2 regions of the Ensifer sp. ENS08 genome follow, and region 1 is predicted to be linked to the other one. Evidence: predicted binding sites of a transcription regulator. Region 1 holds the regulator's gene; the other holds the start of a gene.
The links. The regulator LexA, encoded in region 1, represses DNA repair genes until DNA is damaged. The targets are predictions, from matches to a motif close to TGTTCNNNNTGTGTTCNG.
Positions count from the first base shown of each region.

Region 2: IB272_RS31185 (ImuA family protein) is a predicted target of LexA. The motif match lies at 2,816-2,833, and genes of this name have one in related genera.

Region 1 is NZ_JACVBF010000003.1:53,803-58,220, forward strand. Features, by position in the region: gene IB272_RS10205 (hypothetical protein) at 1-350, opposite strand, end outside; gene IB272_RS10210 (hypothetical protein) at 477-1,109, opposite strand; gene IB272_RS10215 (hypothetical protein) at 1,433-1,729, shown strand; gene lexA (transcriptional repressor LexA) at 1,966-2,688, shown strand; gene IB272_RS10225 (hypothetical protein) at 2,777-3,109, opposite strand; tRNA gene IB272_RS10230 (tRNA-Cys) at 3,316-3,389, opposite strand; gene IB272_RS10235 (thermonuclease family protein) at 3,542-4,276, opposite strand.
Region 2 is NZ_JACVBF010000022.1:73,155-77,572, reverse strand. Features, by position in the region: gene IB272_RS31200 (hypothetical protein) at 1-231, opposite strand, end outside; gene IB272_RS35450 (hypothetical protein) at 323-445, opposite strand; gene dinB (DNA polymerase IV) at 870-1,952, opposite strand; gene IB272_RS31190 (SOS response-associated peptidase) at 1,979-2,650, opposite strand; gene IB272_RS31185 (ImuA family protein) at 2,884-3,645, shown strand; gene IB272_RS31180 (DNA polymerase Y family protein) at 3,560-4,418, shown strand, end outside.

The sequences.
Region 1 (4,418 bases):
ACGTTCACGAACAGAAACTTTCCGCTCGCATCACCGGCAGCGGTCGCCGAGGCGCTCCATGGATCGGTCTTGTCGAAGCGGAAGGTCAGGTCGTACTCTTTGCCGACCTCGAGCGACCTCCAGTCGTCGCTGGCGAAGCTCATATAGAGCGGCGACTCGGAGCCCTTGGGATAGAACCCAAGGCGCAAGGTGACCCCGCCGTCGAATACCGACGAGATGAAGCAGGAGCCCTCCATCGAGGTGTCGGAAGCAACGGTCCAGCCGTCGACATCCTTCCACTTGATGATTTCGGACTCCTCAGCCGCGGCCGATCCCGCGGCGATCAGACAGCTTACCAATCCGACCAGCAATCTACGCATGCAAAACCCCCGTTTGCCCGCATTTTGATAGGTCCCCGCATCGCTGTCGAGGGTGCCTAGCCGATCCCAGGCAATATTTTAGGAATATTCACCTCTCCGCGGCAAGCGGACTGCCCATCACATGGCGAAAGGATCTTTCGATGACTTGGTCTGGCCGCCGCCGGCAAAGGGATCGTTGTTCGGCGCATTGCCACCGGCGCCCGCAAAGGGATCGTTCGCCGCTCCCTGACCGCCATTCGGGATCAAGGCGCTCACCGCCTCCTGGCACTTGAACATCTCGCTTACCGCCTTCATCGAATCACGCAGGCTGAGGCTCGCGACGACGCGCCCCTCGAAGGCCAGCGCCAAGGTGTTCTTGCGAACGAATTCGGTAAAGAAGTCGGTGTTGGAAAAGTTGACGACAAGGGCCTTGGCGCCGGTCAGATCAACACCGAACGCAACGGCCGGCCACTGACGACCACGGTCGAGCTGCAAGGCAACATCGTATTCCCGCTGCGGCTCGATGGATTTCCATTCGGCATTGCCGATCGAAAGAAACGCCAGGTTCGTCGATCCCCGCGGATAAAAGCCGATACGAAGGATAGCGCCGGCGTCATAGCTCGTCGCCGCGTAACACGAGCCTCCCAGGGAAGGATCGGATCCCACCGTCCAGGCGTTGATCCGTTTCCAGATATTCGAACGCCCTTCTTCGGCAGACGCCGCTCCAGCCGTGAGCAACAGGCCGAGCACCACCAACGACAATCTATGCATGCAACCACCCCACTTTCCACGCAAAGTTATCTTTTTTTAGAGGCCTGTCGAGACGGTGAAGGCCCTTCCCCGCAGGGATTTTTGCGCGCCCCAGGCCCGATGCGAAAGCTGGCAGCTCCGATGCATTCTCCGCGCCGGTCCATGAAGAACGGCCGAGACGAGGTCGAGATGGAGCGGCTGGCGCAAATCAGCCACAGCCTGCGGGCAAAGAGCTGTTGAACATGGCAGAGTGATCGCCATGCTTGCTGGACTTCGGAACGAAAGCGCGGTTCACATCGTTTACCAACCCTTAGTCCCACCCCTTCATCAAGTGGACGATCACCGTGCTTGCCGCCCTGCTTCTCGCTTCGATAGTCGCATCGCCCAATATGCCTGACGTCAAGCTCAGTGCCGCGACGGTGGATGAACTCCAGACCGATTTCGAACGGGCCGTACCGTGCCATCAGATCGATGGACGCAATGTTTGGAAGGGCGCGCTCGCGTTCTACATCCAGTCCTTCGTTTATGACGGCGATACGCCCGTTGCGACCGATGCGGCCGACGCAGTGCTTCCGGAAGACAACAGCGCCGAGACGGTGAAGGAGTTCGAAGACGCCTGCTCGGCCTCGCAAGCGACTTAAGTCTCTCCGCGAAGAGAGCCGCGATTCGTTCGAATCACGCGCGCGACCGGCCTGCCCGGCGCTGTTTTGGGACGCAACCGTCGCCGAAAACCGCCCCGCTCCCGCAAAAGTGACCAATCGACCCCCACAGAAGCAGCCAATTGCCTGAATTCACGGAATTTTAGGCACTTGCGGAACACATATGGAACAGATAGTGTCTGTTCTTGATTTGTTTCACGCCTCTGGAGCGACGTGCCATGCTGACCCGCAAGCAACAGGAATTGCTTCTGTTCATCCACGAACGCATGAAGGAGTCGGGCGTACCGCCGTCTTTCGATGAAATGAAGGATGCGCTCGACCTGGCGTCGAAGTCCGGCATTCACCGTTTGATCACGGCGCTCGAAGAACGCGGGTTCATTCGCCGGTTGCCGAACCGGGCGCGCGCGCTCGAAGTCATCAAGCTTCCGGAAGCCTACGCCGCCGGCCAGCAACAGCCGCGCAGAGGCTTCTCGCCGAGCGTGATCGAGGGCAGCCTCGGAAAGCCGCCGGCCGCCGCTCCTGCCACGCCGAAGCCGGCGCCGGTCGCCGAAAGCACGTCTGTTTCCGTCCCGGTGATGGGCCGCATCGCTGCCGGCGTGCCGATCTCGGCGATCCAGAACAACACCCATGACATTACCGTTCCGCTCGACATGATCGGCAGCGGCGAGCATTACGCCCTCGAAGTAAAGGGCGATTCGATGATCGAGGCCGGCATCTTCGATGGCGACACGGTGATCATCCGCAACGGCAACTCGGCCAATCCCGGCGACATCATCGTGGCGCTCGTGGACGACGAGGAAGCGACGCTGAAGCGCTTCCGTCGCAAGGGCGCGTCGATTGCGCTCGAAGCGGCCAACCCCGCCTACGAGACGCGCATTTTCGGACCGGATCGCGTGAAAATCCAGGGCAAGCTCGTCGGGCTGATCCGCCGCTACCATTGAATTCCAGGCAGAACGCCGAATCAAAAGAGCCTCGCCACTGAAAGTGGCGAGGCTCTTTCCATTTAAGGCGACCTGAAATCCAGATCGCTTATTCGTGGATCGTGTATTCGCCGAGTTCGCAGAGATCCTGCGTGTCCTCGGTCGTATCGAGGGCCGAGCCTTCCTCGAATTCGAATCGCATGTCGTATTTGCAGACGTCCCGCCCGTCGGCAATGGTGATCTCCATGCTCTCGCCGGGGTTCAGGACCTGCCGACCGAAAACATCGTCTTCCCATTCATTGACGCCGACCGGCGACGTATAGAAATTCGTCAGTACCGCGCCGGTGTTGTTCTTCAGCTGGAAAACCAGGTCGTCCGCGCGCGCCTCCATAGCGGTCGCCGCAAAACACGCCAACGCCGTCAGGATCAGTCTCTTTTTCATTGATGCCATTGCCTCCGTTCTTAATGTTGACGGACGCTACCGATGCGGTTGATCTCAGCGGAGTCATCGTTCCCCCTCTACCGAATTCACCGAAGCGATAAGATCCGACGGAGGCATAGGAGACGTGGCTTGCGCGGACGTGTCGCGAATTTTACCGCGCTGCCCTAAGGCAGAACGCCAAACCAAATTTAACGAGGTGAGATTATTGGAGGCCTCGCCCGGAATTGAACCGGGGTACAAGGATTTGCAGTCCTCTGCGTCACCACTCCGCCACGAGGCCTCACAGCTCGGATAACCAAGCGTTGGCGCGGATTTAGAATGATTGCAGAAAAACCGCAAGAGGCATTTTCTGAAAAACGCGCCGTCGAATTGCAGGACGGATACTTTCCACAGAACGATCGACGATGTCCGCCGATCGTCTCCCAGCTGATCTCAGCACCAGGGCGTCGGGCGCCCTTCCCACGGCCGCACGAGCCCCTCGGAAACGAGTACACGTCCAAGAGATTGGTCACCGCGGGTGACCAGGCGCAGTTTCTCGCCGGCCTTGGCATCTGATCGCCCTCCCGCCGAGATCAGCCTGAAGTCGCCTGCATTCAGCAATTCGCGCAGGCGCTGCTTGGCGTAGAAGCCGCGCGAACGCTCCTTGTCGCAGCTTGCCTGGCGGATTCGCGGTGCATCGACATCGGCGACGCGGATCGTCTCGCCATGGAAGACGAAGGTCGCGCCATCGATCACGCAGTTGTCGTTGCGAATGCCGCAAAAATAGAACTGATCGGTACGGATGGATGCCGTCTTCACCTCTTCATTGGGCCGCACGAGAGGGGTTGGCGGCGTGACGCCGACATTCACCGACGGCACCGGGGCGGCCAGGACAACCTTCGTCGCCGGGTTGGGCTTCGGATTTGGTTTGTGCCTATCCGCCTGCTGCGCAACGCGCTCCTGCGCTTCAGGAACCGCGCGCTGAGGCTTCGGCTTCGTTTCCGATCGCGATGCAAGGGCCATGACATCCGAAACCACCGGCCAGTGCCGCAAATCGGCGCGATGGTCGTAGGCCATGACGCCGCCAAGGGTGAGCGCTGCGGCCAGATACCACGGCGCCATGCCGCCCTGTTTGCTGGTGCTTCGGCCCGAACTGCGGCGTCGACGTTTCGTAGTGGCTTTGGCCATCGGTCCCCATCCTGATTCGAGACCGCATTATGCGTTTGATGGGTTGCCGAAAAGTTTTCGAGGGCACCCCAACAGAGGGGAAGACCGCGAGGAACCGGTCATTCGCCTGCGCGGCCACGGCCCTTGTTGAGAGATTCGGAAT
Region 2 (4,418 bases), on a different contig from region 1:
GCGCTCGCGCGCCGTCGAGGACTGCCGATAAGTGTTCGTCAGCCTTTCCGCAATTTGCATTGCTTGCTGCGCGGTCAATCTGAACTGCAGCGCCGACACGTTTTCGAGATCCGGATCGGCGCTGAATTCGATCCTCAGGAAAAGCTCGCCCGTCTCGTCGATTGCAGTGTTCCAGCCGACGACCGTTGATGCCCTTATGTTGCCGTGACCGTCCGTATTCCAGTCGATCATATTCGAACCTTTCCTCTTCGGGAAACAAGGACGCGGAGTTGGTCATCGTATCGATGAGCCGAACTCATCCGTTCACGGCAATTGCGTCGCTCTAGAGCGCACTTCCCATGACCTGGACTACAACGGCAACGACGGTGGCCGCCACAGTGAGCGCGGCGCCAAGACGTGCAACCTTCATCCGGCGATGCCGCGCGCCGCTCCAGTCATAACTCATCGCTTAACCTTGCGCTTGTGGTTGAGAGGTGCCTGGCTTTATGGGCAAAACCGTAACCCGTGGGCGGGGTTACGGTTCTGAGTTGCCGCTGTACGCTGGAATGTGATTGGCGACTGAACACAGTTTGCAAGCTTATGGTTAATTAAGAGTTTACTGAATAAGGTCGCCGGCTCCCCGCGAAGGCCGCCCGTTCGGTGATCACGATTTCCATGATTTGTTCGAGTGAACGGAGCGAGCCTCGGTGGGTGCGGCTCGCGCTGCTGCATTCTCAATGGGCTGCACGGACGTGCCGTCATTTGCAACGCGGTCTGTCACGGCGAGGGGAAGCTGGCCGCATGACCCATCCCACTATTGGTAGCCGGCGCATAGTTGATCGCCAACCCTCATTCGGTCGTTCGGTGTCCTGGCGGACGAGCAAGGTGTTTTAGAGCGCGAAGGCAAGCTGTGGCTTGCTTTCGATCGTTGCTTCATCGAGTGACGACAGTGTCACGCCCAGCAACCGAATGCCTTTTGGGGCAGGGAAGAGTGGAGACAACAGCATCGTCATGACCGCGGCAAGCTCTGTAGCACTTGCGATCGGTGCCGCTGTTGTCTTGCTCCTAGTGATCTGCGTGAAATCCGCCCATTTCACCTTGAGCGTCGCGGTCTTGGCGCGAATACCGTTCCCTTCGCAGTAGCGCCAGACCTTTTCGATCAGCGGTTCGAGGCCAGCCCTGGCGGTCTCGAAATCATGGACGTCTATGGAGAACGTGTCTTCCGCGCCGATGGACTTGCGCACCCGGTCGGCCTTCACTTGACGTTCGTCGACGCCGCGGGCGATCCAGTAGAAGTAAGGTCCCGATTTTCCGAAGTGTTGCTGCAAGAAGGCGATATCGTGAGCCTTCAGATCGGCGCCCGTTTCAATCCCGAGCTTGTGCATGCGCTCGGCGGTTGCCGGACCGACGCCATGGAATTTCTTGACGGGCAGCGCCTCGACGAAGGCCGGACCGTTCTTTGGCGTGATGACGAAGAGGCCATCCGGTTTTCTCTGGTCGGACGCCATCTTGGCGAGGAACTTGTTATAGGAAACGCCGGCCGAAGCGGTCAGGCCTGTCCTTGCCTTGATCTTGGCGCGGATCTCCTCGGCGATCTCCGTCGCAAGTTCCATTCCCTTGAGGTTCTCGGTGACATCAAGATAGGCCTCGTCGAGCGAGAGCGGTTCGATGAGCGGCGTGTATTCGGCAAAGATCGCGTGGATCTGCTGTGAGACTGCGCGGTAAGCATCGAAGCGCGGCGTCACAAAAATCAGCTCCGGGCATTTCCGCTTGGCGGTGACCGACGGCATGGCCGAATGGACGCCGTATTTGCGCGCCTCGTAGCTTGCGGCAGCCACGACGCCGCGCGCCTCGCCAAAGCCAACGGCAATCGGAAGCCCGCGAAGTACGGGATTGTCCCGCTGCTCCACCGAGGCGTAGAAGGCATCCATGTCGACATGGATGATCTTTCGCGTGCGCTCAGAGCGTTCCATCACCGATCACGCGACCCAACGACTGATCATAGCAGCAGGTCTTCTTCGGGCAGGGCGGCAGGAGGCTCGACGACAACAAGCATGTTGCCCGGAAGCGGCCGCTGCAGGTGCTTCACCTCGTCCCAGGATCCGGTGAGCCACAGATCGACCTCGTCAGGTGTGGTCAGGATCACCGGCATGGCCTTTTGATGGATTGGCGAGACGATCTCGTTCGGGGATGTGGTGAGGAAGCCGAAGAGCTCGTATTCGCGCTCACCATCGCGCACGCGCCTGACACCCTTCCATGGCGTCCAGAAGCCGGCGAAGAACATCAGCGGCCGCTCCTTAGTTCCGGCAAACCAGGCATTGGGGATTTTACCGCCGGGAACCTTGGCCGCCGGATCCGGCTCGGCGAAGGAGTTGAAGGGGACGACGCAGCGACTGGTCGCCCCGAGCCAGCGTCTCCAGTGCGGAGAGGCGACGTTTCGGATGTTGGTGACGCCGGGATCGTAGTTCTTCACGAAAGCGGGCGGCGAGGGCATGCCCCAGGTGACACGCGCGATCTCTCGCTCTCCGTCTTCGCCGACGCGGACTACGGGCGCCTGATAGCCGGGATAGACGTCATAGGATGGCTGGTTCCAGCCTGCCTTGTCGCGGAATGCCTTGGTGAATGCGATCACGGCATCACGTGTCGTCGTGATGTTGTAGAGATTGCACAAAGTTCAGTCTCCCTTTCTCACCTAGCTTCATATCAACGACTGCTCGCTTCTGTCCCCGTTCCCCGGCATTCGATCTGTTCATTGCACCAAGCAGCGTGTCCGTGCTGGCGTCTCGATCGCAATCAACAGTCTCTTTTCTGAACTTCGTTGACTCGCAACTCAAATAGGAACAAATAGAGAACATATCAACAGGAAGCGCTAATGCATAGCCCTAAGGAGTTGTTCCTTCCAAAATGCCCCGTCCAGTCGACAATACCGTCGTCTCAGAACTTCGCGAGCGCATCCAGCGCCTTGAAGGCGCAAGCGGCCGTGGACGACAGGTGCTGCCGTTTGGTGTCACCGAGATTGATCGGCGATTGCCGGGTGGGGGGCTTGTACTCGGCTCGTTGCATGAGGTCGCCGGCGGCGGCAACGGTGCGATCGACGGCGCGGCGGCGGCTCTCTTTTGCGCGGGCATTGCCGCCCGCTCGAAAGGCAAGGTGCTCTGGTGTGTGACGCGGCCCGATCTCTTCGCGCCGGCGCTGGCTCAAGTCGGTCTTTCGCCGAGCCGCGTCATCTATGTGGAGGCCGGCGACGAAAAGGCGCTTCTTTCCTGCATGGAAGAGGGGCTTCGCCACGGCGGCCTCGGTGCCGTCGTCGGCGAGCTCGCGCGCCTTTCGATGACCGCCTCGCGCCGCTTGCAGCTTGCAGCCGAGAGTTCCGGCACGTTGGGCATTGCGATCCGCCGCTGGCGACGACAGGCCGAAGCCTCGGATTTCGGGCAGCCGACGGCATCGGTCACGCGTTGGCGCGTGTCCGTCATGCCGTCTGTCCCCTTGCCGGTTCCAGGCGTCGGCCGCGCGCGCTGGCTCGTCGAACTCATCCGCTGCCGTGCCGGCGAAAGTGCAGATTTCGAAGTGGAGGCCCCAGATGCCAAGGGTCGTATCGCTCTTCCTTCCGAGCTGGCCCACGGATCGCCTGAGGCGCAAGCTCGGCGACGCAGCGCCGCCGGCTGAAACGCCTCTCGTCCTCGTCGGTCGCGAACAGCGAAGGCGTGTGGTGCTCTCGGTAAATGCCGCGGCGATTGCCGCAGGCCTGAGACCCCGCATGGCCGCCACGAAAGCCCAGGCGCTCGTCGCAGGTCTTGTCGTCATGGACGCCGATCCGGCCGCCGATCAAGAAGCGCTCGAACGCCTGGCGCTCTGGGCGCTGCAGCGCTATGCACCGATCGTTGCTGCCGATCCGCCCGATGGCCTGGTGATCGATACGACCGGTGCCGATCACCTGCATGGCGGCGAGGACCTTATGCTGTCAGGCATGGTCAACCGGTTCTTCGGATCCGGCATCGAGGCGCGGGCTGCGATTGCCGATACTTGGGGGGCGGCCCATGCCGGCGCCCGGTTTCTCGCTCATCCGACGCTGGTCGTCGCTCCGAGGGCGCAGCAGGAAACCATCCGTGACCTGCCCGTCGCAGCGCTTCGCCTCGATCCTGCAATCCTCCATGGCCTTCGCGTGCTGGGCTTCAACACGATCGGTGAGGTGGCCGGCGTGCCGCGGGCGCCGCTTGCCCTTCGATTTGGACCCGAACTTGGCCGTCGCATCGACCAGGCCATGGGAGAGGTTGCCGAGCCGATCGATCCGGTCCGCACGCCTGAACTTATCGAAGTTCGCCGTTCCTTCGGTGAACCGATTGCGGCCGCCGAGACGATTGCGCGCTATGCCGCGAAGCTTGTGGGCGCGCTCTGTCTGGTACTGGAAGAAAGAGGCCTCGGCGCGCGGCGCGTCGACC